3 linked regions of the Tolumonas auensis DSM 9187 genome follow. The protein of the gene in region 3 interacts with the protein of the main gene of each other region in a pairwise test. Links are inferred from orthologs where the notes say so. Each region holds a gene or a part of one and is shown on either strand. Other genes may lie near its edges.

What was found.
Region 1: the proteins of ftsB (region 3) and TOLA_RS02730 interact in binary tests that used the Escherichia coli proteins (3 or more experiments, as listed by UniProt). The link is inferred for Tolumonas auensis DSM 9187 from one-to-one orthologs.
Region 2: the proteins of ftsB (region 3) and ftsL interact in binary tests that used the Escherichia coli proteins (3 or more experiments, as listed by UniProt). The link is inferred for Tolumonas auensis DSM 9187 from one-to-one orthologs.

Annotation. Positions count from the first base shown.
Region 1 is NC_012691.1:594,548-597,546, reverse strand. What follows is about bases 161-2,999. They hold TOLA_RS02730 (cell division protein FtsQ/DivIB), read right to left. Parts: upstream 2,048-2,999; coding sequence 1,274-2,047; downstream 161-1,273. Other genes in these bases: murC (UDP-N-acetylmuramate--L-alanine ligase), read right to left, coding at 2,224-2,999; ftsA (cell division protein FtsA), read right to left, coding at 161-1,314. Also shown: cell division protein FtsZ, read right to left, coding at 1-17; more of ftsA, read right to left, coding at 58-160. UniProt on the Escherichia coli protein: Essential cell division protein. May link together the upstream cell division proteins, which are predominantly cytoplasmic, with the downstream cell division proteins, which are predominantly periplasmic. May control correct divisome assembly.
Region 2 is NC_012691.1:582,989-586,143, reverse strand. Bases 150-3,144 are described here. They hold ftsL (cell division protein FtsL), read right to left. Parts: upstream 1,806-3,144; coding sequence 1,494-1,805; downstream 150-1,493. Other genes in these bases: mraZ (division/cell wall cluster transcriptional repressor MraZ), read right to left, coding at 2,753-3,144; rsmH (16S rRNA (cytosine(1402)-N(4))-methyltransferase RsmH), read right to left, coding at 1,808-2,734; TOLA_RS02690 (peptidoglycan glycosyltransferase FtsI), read right to left, coding at 150-1,497. In the rest of the region: more of TOLA_RS02690, read right to left, coding at 1-149; more of mraZ, read right to left, coding at 3,145-3,155. UniProt on the Escherichia coli protein: Essential cell division protein. May link together the upstream cell division proteins, which are predominantly cytoplasmic, with the downstream cell division proteins, which are predominantly periplasmic.
Region 3 is NC_012691.1:3,004,557-3,007,388, forward strand. Bases 161-2,832 are described here. They hold ftsB (cell division protein FtsB), read right to left. Parts: upstream 1,820-2,832; coding sequence 1,502-1,819; downstream 161-1,501. Other genes in these bases: truD (tRNA pseudouridine(13) synthase TruD), read right to left, coding at 161-343; ispF (2-C-methyl-D-erythritol 2,4-cyclodiphosphate synthase), read right to left, coding at 336-818; ispD (2-C-methyl-D-erythritol 4-phosphate cytidylyltransferase), read right to left, coding at 815-1,498; eno (phosphopyruvate hydratase), read right to left, coding at 1,917-2,832. Outside these bases: more of truD, read right to left, coding at 1-160. UniProt on the Escherichia coli protein: Essential cell division protein. May link together the upstream cell division proteins, which are predominantly cytoplasmic, with the downstream cell division proteins, which are predominantly periplasmic.

The sequences.
Region 1 (2,999 bases), 2.4 Mb from region 3 along the record:
GGTTCAAATGTAAACATGATTATCTCTCCGCCTTGCTTGGTTTCGCTTCCGCAAAAACTAGAATTCGCCTTTTAACCAGTTAGTGACACGTTTGAACCAACCAGTCACACTGGCTTTTTCACGTACATCCACCACGGTTTGTCCCTGATGCAATTTACCGTATTGCAATAACCCTACTGCTGTTGCGTAAGCAGGTGCTTCCACATAATCAGTAAGGCCCCGAATATTGGTTGGGTGACCAATCCGAACCTGGCACTGGAACACCTGTTCGGCACACTCAACGATACCTTCTATTTCCGCTGCACCGCCAGTTAAAACAACACCGGCGGCCAACTGATGTTTAATGCCCTGAGATCTGAGCTCAGACTGAACGCGCATGATTTCATCATGCACCATGCCGAGTAATTCGGTATAACGCGGCTCAATCACTTCAGCCAGCGTCTGACGCTGTAAGCTGCGGGCAGGACGACCGCCCACACTAGGCACTTCAATAGTGTCTTCTTTACTGACCAGACGGCCTAGTGCACAGCCATAGCGCATTTTAATCGCTTCAGCATCTACCGGTGGTGTACCGAACGCATAAGCGATATCGCTGGTTACAGCCTGACCGGCATAAGGAATCACCTTGCTGTAACGTAACGCACCGCCGGTAAATATAGCAATATCCATGGTTCCGCCGCCGATATCGACGACGCAAACACCTAATTCTTTTTCATCATCGGTTAATACTGCATAACTGGATGCCAGTGCAGAGAAGATGATCTGATCAACCTTTAGTCCGACCCGCTCAACACATTTCTCAATGTTGCGCGCCATGTCATTATGACAGGTAATCAGGTGCACTTTCGCACCCATACGGACACCAGACAGGCCAATCGGATTTTTTATCCCTTCCTGATAATCGATAGAATATTCCTGCGGGATGACATGCAGCACCCGGTGTTCTTCCGGCAAACGCACGGACTTCGCCGTATGAATAACATTATCCACGTCATCCTGCGTTACTTCTTCGTCGGAAATAGGCACGATGCCTTTTTCATTCCGGCATTCGATATGCTTTCCGGAGATACCAAGAAATACCGATGAAATATGGCACTGAGCCATCATTTCGGCTTCTTCTACTGCGCGCTGTAAAGATTTGACGACCGACTCGAGATCGTTGACGCCACCTTTATCCATACCTTTGGCAGCATGGGTTCCCAGACCAACAATATTGACCTCTCCATCAGGCAGTACTTCACCGACCAAAACCGCGATTTTGGTTGTACCTATATCAAGTCCGACTATCAGATTTCTGTCTGGGGTTTTGGTCATCACCACTCCCTTCTTGTTGTTTCCAGCTGACTGCTACCCCAGTGTCATAGCGAAGATCGATATAATCAATCATTTCTCTATTTTCCAGTTGCGGATAGACATCAATAAATTGTTGTAATTTCACCAGCATTTCATTACGACCGAGGATCAATTTCAGCCCTGATGCCAGTTTAATCTCCCACGAATGGCGGTTAGTCATATGAACCGACGTCACGTGGTATCCGTTTAATGCCAGCACTCGTTCAAATTGCTGGTATTGATCCCAAATCATTCCGGCCATGTCATCAGGACCGGACAGTTGCACCAGTGGCTTCTTCAGTCTGTCGCGTGGCGCCTTAAAAATAGCACCACGAATACTGAGCAACCGATCATCCCCCCACAGGGCGCACGGTGTTTGCTCAACGACATAAACATACAGCAACGCGGGCCAGCGTTTACGCACAGAAGACTGATAAACCCACGGTAACTCTTCAACCGCTTTTTGCAGCTGATTTACATCCAGCTTGAAAAAATTGTTAGTTTGAGGGTTAACCGCCAATACCTGACGGATCTCATCCGTCTTGACATACTCCAGCTCACCCTGCACAACCAATCCGCTAACCGGAATTTTATCTTCATCAAACAACCAGCGACGAATATCTGCAGCCGTTGACCATACACCGATGACAACTGAAACAAAAAAAACCAGCCCGAATATAAATTCACCGCGGGTACGGTTTGTTGTTTCTGTCATCTGTCTGCGACCTCCAACCGGCGCTGAATCCTGCTCATCGGAGGTTAATCGCGCCTGTCGCACATCTTCACCTTAACCAATATTCATATCCAGGTTGATGCTGCATTATAACGGTCCGTCATGATCGGTCAAAACCATAAGGACCTGTTCAGCACCAAATTTACCAGTTAATATGATTAAATTGCCGTTTTCATCGCATTAATGCTTAATTTCAATTCTGCCAGTTTACGGGACAGCTGTCCGACGTTACCGGCACCTTGTGTCAGCACGACATCGCCATCCTTTAATACATCCGCCAGAACACCCGGAACTTCCGCCGGTGTAGCGACAAAAATCGGATCCAATGTGCCACGTTGTCTGATTGATCTGCACAGACTGCGGCCATCCGCACCAGGAATCGGATCTTCACCCGCTGCATACACATCCAGCATGATCAGCACATCTACTTTTGCCAGCACTTCAGCAAAATCATCGTATAAATCACGGGTACGGGTATAACGATGTGGCTGGAAAACCAGTACCAGACGACGTTCCGGCCAGGCAGCCCGGGTAGCGGCTAATGTGGCACGAACTTCCGTCGGATGATGACCATAATCATCGACCAGTAAGACTTTACCGGCACCCGTATCAAATTCACCGTATTGCTGAAAACGACGACCAACACCGGCAAATTGTGCCAACGCATCCACAATAGCATCAGTCGGAATATGATCTTCCAATGCAACGGCAACGGTTGCCGCCGCATTCAGTGCATTATGGCGACCTGGCAAGTTAAGACGCAGCGGTAAGAATGAACCATCCTGCAAACGTAAGCGGAATTGACTCTGACTGCCTTCCTGTACAAATTCCTGTACCTGAACGTCGGCATCCTCGCTGTAACCATAAGTGATCGTTGCACGGCCGATTTCCGGTAATAATTCACGGATAACCGGATCATCAATACAAACGACGG
Region 2 (3,155 bases), 2.4 Mb from region 3 along the record:
AGTCGCTACTTTAGCTGTACCGGTTTTGCCTGCAATACGATATCCGGGAACAGCCGCTTTGCCGCCGGTACCACCTTCCTCAACCACACTTTCTAATGCATGAATGACTTGCTCTGCAATTAAAGGATCAATAATACGTTCACCTTTTGGTGATTGTGATACTTTCAGAACAGATACTGGTTTACGGATACCTTTATTGGCTAACGCGGCATACGCTGCGGTTAACTGCAGTGGTGTTACACGCAACCCATAACCGAAGCCCAGTGTGGCAAGTTCAATTTTTGACCAGCGGCTGCGTAGCGGGATCATGCCTGAGCTTTCACCCATTAAGCCGGTTCCGGAATCCTGTCCGAGACCAAACTCCTCAAACTTGCTGGTGATCCATTGCGGTTGCATACGCAACGCCAGATGTGCCATGCCGATATTTGATGAATACTTGAGAATGTCAAATAATCCGCCGGAAGCCATCCGGTGACTGTCAGTAACCACCTTGCCGCCGATAGAGAACGGACGGGTATCCAGTACCTCTTTCCAGCTCGTCACGCCATGTTCCAGTGCGCTCATGGCAACGATAGGCTTCACCGTCGAGCCCGGTTCATAGGTATCTGTTACGGCACGGTTCCGCGCCCGGAAGCTCTGGTATTGTTCACGGTTATTCGGGTTGTAAGAGGGTGTATTTACCATTGCCAGCACTTCGCCGGTCACCACATCCATCAGCACCAGTGAACCGGAAGTTGCCTTATTGACTTCAGTCGCATACTTCAGTGAGCGATAGGCTATAGATTGCAGACGCTGATCAATACTGAGTACCAGATCATTGGCTTTTTTGCCTTCTTTAACGATCCCGATATTCTCGATCACCCGCCCCTGCCGATCTTTGCGGATCTTGTATTCAGACGGCGTCGAGCTCAGCCAGTCATTGAATGCGCGTTCAACCCCTTCAATGCCTGAACCATCAATGTTGGTATTGCCAACCAGATGTGCACTGATTTCACCACTCGGATAATAACGGCGGGTTTCGCGGCGCAGATGCACACCAGGAAGTTTTAATTTCACAATGTAATCGGCAACTGCCGGGGTGATCTGACGCTGCAGATAAACAAACCGGCGCTTAGGATCGGCCACACTGGAGGTCAGTTTCCGCATATCCAGCCCCAGCACATCGGCCAGCGCCATCCAGGCTGCGGTATTTTTCAGACCATCCGCCGCATGGATCTCTTTCGGATCTGCCCAGACTGCCTGCACTGGCACCGATACCGCCAGTTGCTCACCATTGCGATCAGTTACCATGCCGCGATCAGAAGGATCTGCCGTTGTCCGCAGCGAACGCATATCGCCTTCCTGACGCAAGCGATCAGGCTGAATAATCTGGATCCAGGCTGTGCGGGCAACCAAGCCGGTAAAACCAACCAGAATGAATCCGAGCAGCAGCATGAAACGCCACGGAGCCACTGCGGAATCATGTTTCTTGTTGTTTTTCTTTGTATTTGTTCTCATGGCAGGCTAACCATCTTTTCTTCTAAAGGTTTAGGCCGAGTCATTGCCAGTTTGACCCTGGCAATGTCCGAAACGCGCGAATGTTCCGCCAGCGCATTTTGTTCTAAAACCAGATGTCGCCATTCAACTTCCAAATCATCACTCTTACTCTGAACCTTGTTCAACTCGGCCGTCACCGAGCGGGTATCGTCAGTCACCACTATGGTAGTGAGCGCGGAACCCAGAATCGCTAATCCCAGAATGCCCTGAAAAAGATGCCGCTTCAGATCCAGCATGATCAGAAGGGCAAGATTAAGCCGGCGCTCCATGCTCAGCCTCCCAGACGCTCAGCCACACGCAGTACAGAACTGCGTGAGCGAACGTTATCAGAAACTTCACTGTCTGCTGGCTTGATCGCTTTACCTACTGAATGCAAGGTCTGCGTTTTACGGATTTGATCTTCAGTGATCGGTAAACCTCTGGGTGGCTGAATGCCTTTTTCCTGCTGACGGATAAATTGCTTAACAATACGATCTTCCAGTGAATGGAAGCTGATCACCGCCAGACGTCCGCCGGGAGCCAGAACCGATAATGAGGCTTTCAGGGTTTCTTCGATCTCTTTCAGCTCTTGGTTTACATGAATGCGTAACGCCTGAAAGCTGCGGGTTGCCGGATGTTTATGTTTTTCTTTGTTTGGCACGACGCGGGCAATCATTTCAGCCAGCTGCCGGGTGCGGGTATACGGTGTAGTGACACGATCAGCGACAATGGCACGTGCAATGCGGTTGGCAAAACGTTCTTCGCCATAGGTACGCAATACCCAGGCGATATCATCGACATCGGCGTGCAACAGCCATTCCGCTGCGCTTTCACCGTGCAACGGGTCCATACGCATATCGAGCGGGCCATCGTTCATAAAGCTGAAACCACGTTCAGCTTCATCCAGTTGCGGTGAGGAAACGCCCAGATCCAGCAATAAACCGTCTACTTTACCCAGCAGACCACGTTCTGCCATGTATTCATGCAGTGAAGAAAACGGACCGGAAATGATTTCAAAACGGGGGTCCTGCCACTCTTTGGCTACAGCAACAGCCTGAGGATCGCGGTCAATAGCATACAGCCGGCCTTGCGGGCCAAGCTGCTGCAGGATCAGACGGGAATGTCCGCCACGTCCGAATGTACCGTCCACATAGATGCCGTCCGGGCGAATAGCCAGCCCATCCACCGCTTCCTGTAACAGTACAGTGATATGTTCCATTAGTTTTTATCCCCAGTGCTAGAGTGAAAAATCACGCAACTTATCCGAAATAGTCCAGTCCATTTCCGGCAGTGCCTGAATGTCCTCATCAACTTGCTGTAACCAGCGAGTTTCACTCCAGATTTCAAATTTATTTAATTGACCCACTAACATGACCTGCTTATCCAGCCCGGCATGCTGACGTAATGGTGCTGATAACAGTAAACGGCCGTTACCATCCAGCTCACATTCGCTGGCATACCCCAGCAGCAGACGCTGTAAACGGCGTTCTACCGGATTCATGCCAGAAAGGGATTTAAGCTTTTTCTCTATCTCTTCCCATTCGCAAAGCGGGTATAAAAGCAGACAGGGATTGGCAATATCGATAGTGCAGACAAGCTGGCCCTCGCACTCTTCGCGAAGCCAGTCTCGGTACCTGGTC
Region 3 (2,832 bases):
GTAAAACCTGAATAGTATCAGACTCTAACGCTCGCAGATCCGGATCTGGCTTCCCGGGCAGATGCAGACCGAACCATTGCTCGGTGACTGCATGTCTGTCTTTAAGGCCGGCCCAGCTGACGGAGGAAAGTGGCAACCCCGTGTGCTCAGCGAGTAGCTTTGCAACCCAGGCTGTGTTTTCCCCTGTTTTGCGGATACGGACAAACAGATGCTCCCCCTGTCCGCATGGCATGAAGCCCAGATCTTCAACTACGCGGAAATCTGCAGGTTCAGCTTTAAATAATGCAGATTGTTCCGGTTTGCCAAAACGGTATGGCCAATCCATATCGAATTCTTTACTCATCGGCAGCAACCAGTAACACGACAGCTTCCACAGCTATTCCTTCTTTACGGCCAGTAAAGCCGAGCTTTTCCGTGGTCGTTGCCTTCACATTAACCTGCGATAACCCGCTTTCTAAATCTGCAGCCAGATTGATGCACATCGCCGGAATATGCGGTGCCATTTTAGGAGCCTGCGCCAGAATGGTGACATCCAGATTGCCCAGTTTAAATCCGCTATTTTTCACTCTGGCAAAAACGTCCCGCAACAGGATACGGCTATCCACACCTTTAAACTGTGGATCGGTATCCGGGAAATGACGTCCGATATCACCTGCGGCAATCGCGCCCAGTAAAGCATCAGCCACCGCATGTAGTACAACATCGCCGTCAGAATGGGCAATTAATCCTTGTTCATAAGGTACTTTTACGCCGCCCAGAATACAGGGACCCTCGCCACCAAAACGGTGGACATCAAAACCGTGCCCGATCCGAATCATTCAAGCTCCTGTTGCTGCAGAATAAATGCCGCCAATGCCAAATCTTCCGGCCGGGTTACTTTGATATTATCGGAACGCCCTGCAACCAGAAGAGGCTTGAATCCTGCCCGCTCCATCGCTGAAGCTTCGTCTGTTAATACGATTGACTGAGTCAGTCCGGCATCAATTGCATCAGCCAACTGCTGAGTAGGAAACATTTGCGGTGTTAACGCATGCCAGAGGTGACCTCTTTCTACTGTTTCTTCAATCCGTTGCTGTGAGTCGGAACGTTTCATGGTGTCTTTAACCGGAACCGCCAGAATAGCGCCGTCCTCACCGAGTTCCGCCGCAGCCATTAAAGCATCCAGATCAGACTGCGTAATGCAGGGCCGTGCAGCGTCATGCACCAGCACCCAGTCTGTTTCAACTGAGGACAGACCATTTAATACCGATATTGCCCGTTCCGGCCCCCCCAGCGTTACTTCAATCCGGGGATGATTCGCCAGGGGCAGCGAGGAAAAATAGTGATCATCATCGGCGATCACCACAACAATTTTTTCAATCTGCGGATGAGCCAGCAAGCGGGTTAACGTATGCTCGATGATCGTTTTATCACCCAGATGCAAATATTGTTTCGGCTTATTAGCCTGCATCCGGCTTCCCCGGCCTGCGGCGGGCACTACGGCGGTAAATGTCTGCATGACTTAATCACTCTTCGGTAGTGAGCTTTGTTTATTTTGTCCGGCACTGTCACGAGGCAGTACCCGATAAAAAGTTTCTCCGGATTTAATAAAACCCAGATCATTTCGGGCTAATTCTTCAATGGCTTCCAGACCACTTTTCAGGTCTTCAATATCTTCTTTAAGCAGCATATTACGTTCCTGCAGTTTCTGATTATCAGCCTGCCGGCGTAATAAATTTTCTGAGACTTGTCGATACTCAACGAGTCCGTTTTTCCCGAACCAGAGCTGACGTTGCACTAACGCCAACACAACCATCAGGATAAGGGTAAACAGGCGCATGGCGTCTCCTCCTGGAGACATAGTTTCCCATATTCCAACATAAAAGAAAGCCCCGCCAATTGGCGGGGCTTCATCATTTTTTAAGCGAATACAGGAATTAAGCCTGACCTTTCACTTCTTTCAGACCGTTGAACGGTGCTTTAGCGCCCAGAGCTTCTTCGATACGAATCAGCTGGTTGTATTTAGCAACACGGTCAGAACGGCTCATAGAACCAGTTTTGATCTGGCCAGCAGCGGTACCAACAGCCAGGTCAGCGATGGTTGCATCTTCAGTTTCACCTGAACGGTGAGAGATAACTGCAGTGTAACCAGCGTCTTTAGCCATTTTGATCGCAGCCAGAGTTTCGGTCAGAGAACCGATCTGGTTGAATTTGATCAGGATTGAGTTAGCGATACCGTTGTCGATACCACGTTTCAGGATCTTGGTGTTAGTTACGAACAGGTCGTCACCAACGATCTGGATTTTTTTACCCAGTTTCTGAGTCTGGTAAGCGAAGCCTTCCCAATCAGATTCGTCCAGACCGTCTTCGATAGAAACGATTGGGAATTTGGTAGTCAGGTCTTCCAGGAAGTCAGAGAAACCGTTAGAGGTGAAGATACGACCTTCGCCTTTCAGGTTATATTCTTTCTTCTCAGCATCGTAGAATTCAGATGCAGCGCAGTCCATCGCCAGAGTAACGTCTTTACCCAGCACATAGCCAGCAGCAGCAACAGCTTCAGCGATAACTTCCAGTGCTTCAGCGTTAGATTTCAGGTTAGGAGCGAAACCACCTTCATCACCAACTGCAGTGTTGTAGCCTTTAGATTTCAGAACTTTAGCCAGGTTGTGGAACACTTCAGCACCCATGCGAACTGCTTCTTTCAGGGTCTTAGCGCCAACAGGCTGGATCATGAATTCCTGGATGTCTACGTTGTTGTCTGCGTGCTCGCCACCGTTGATGATGTTCATCATTGGCAGAGGCATAGAGTAAACACCTGGAGTACCGTTCAGCTCAGCGATGTGAGCGTACAGT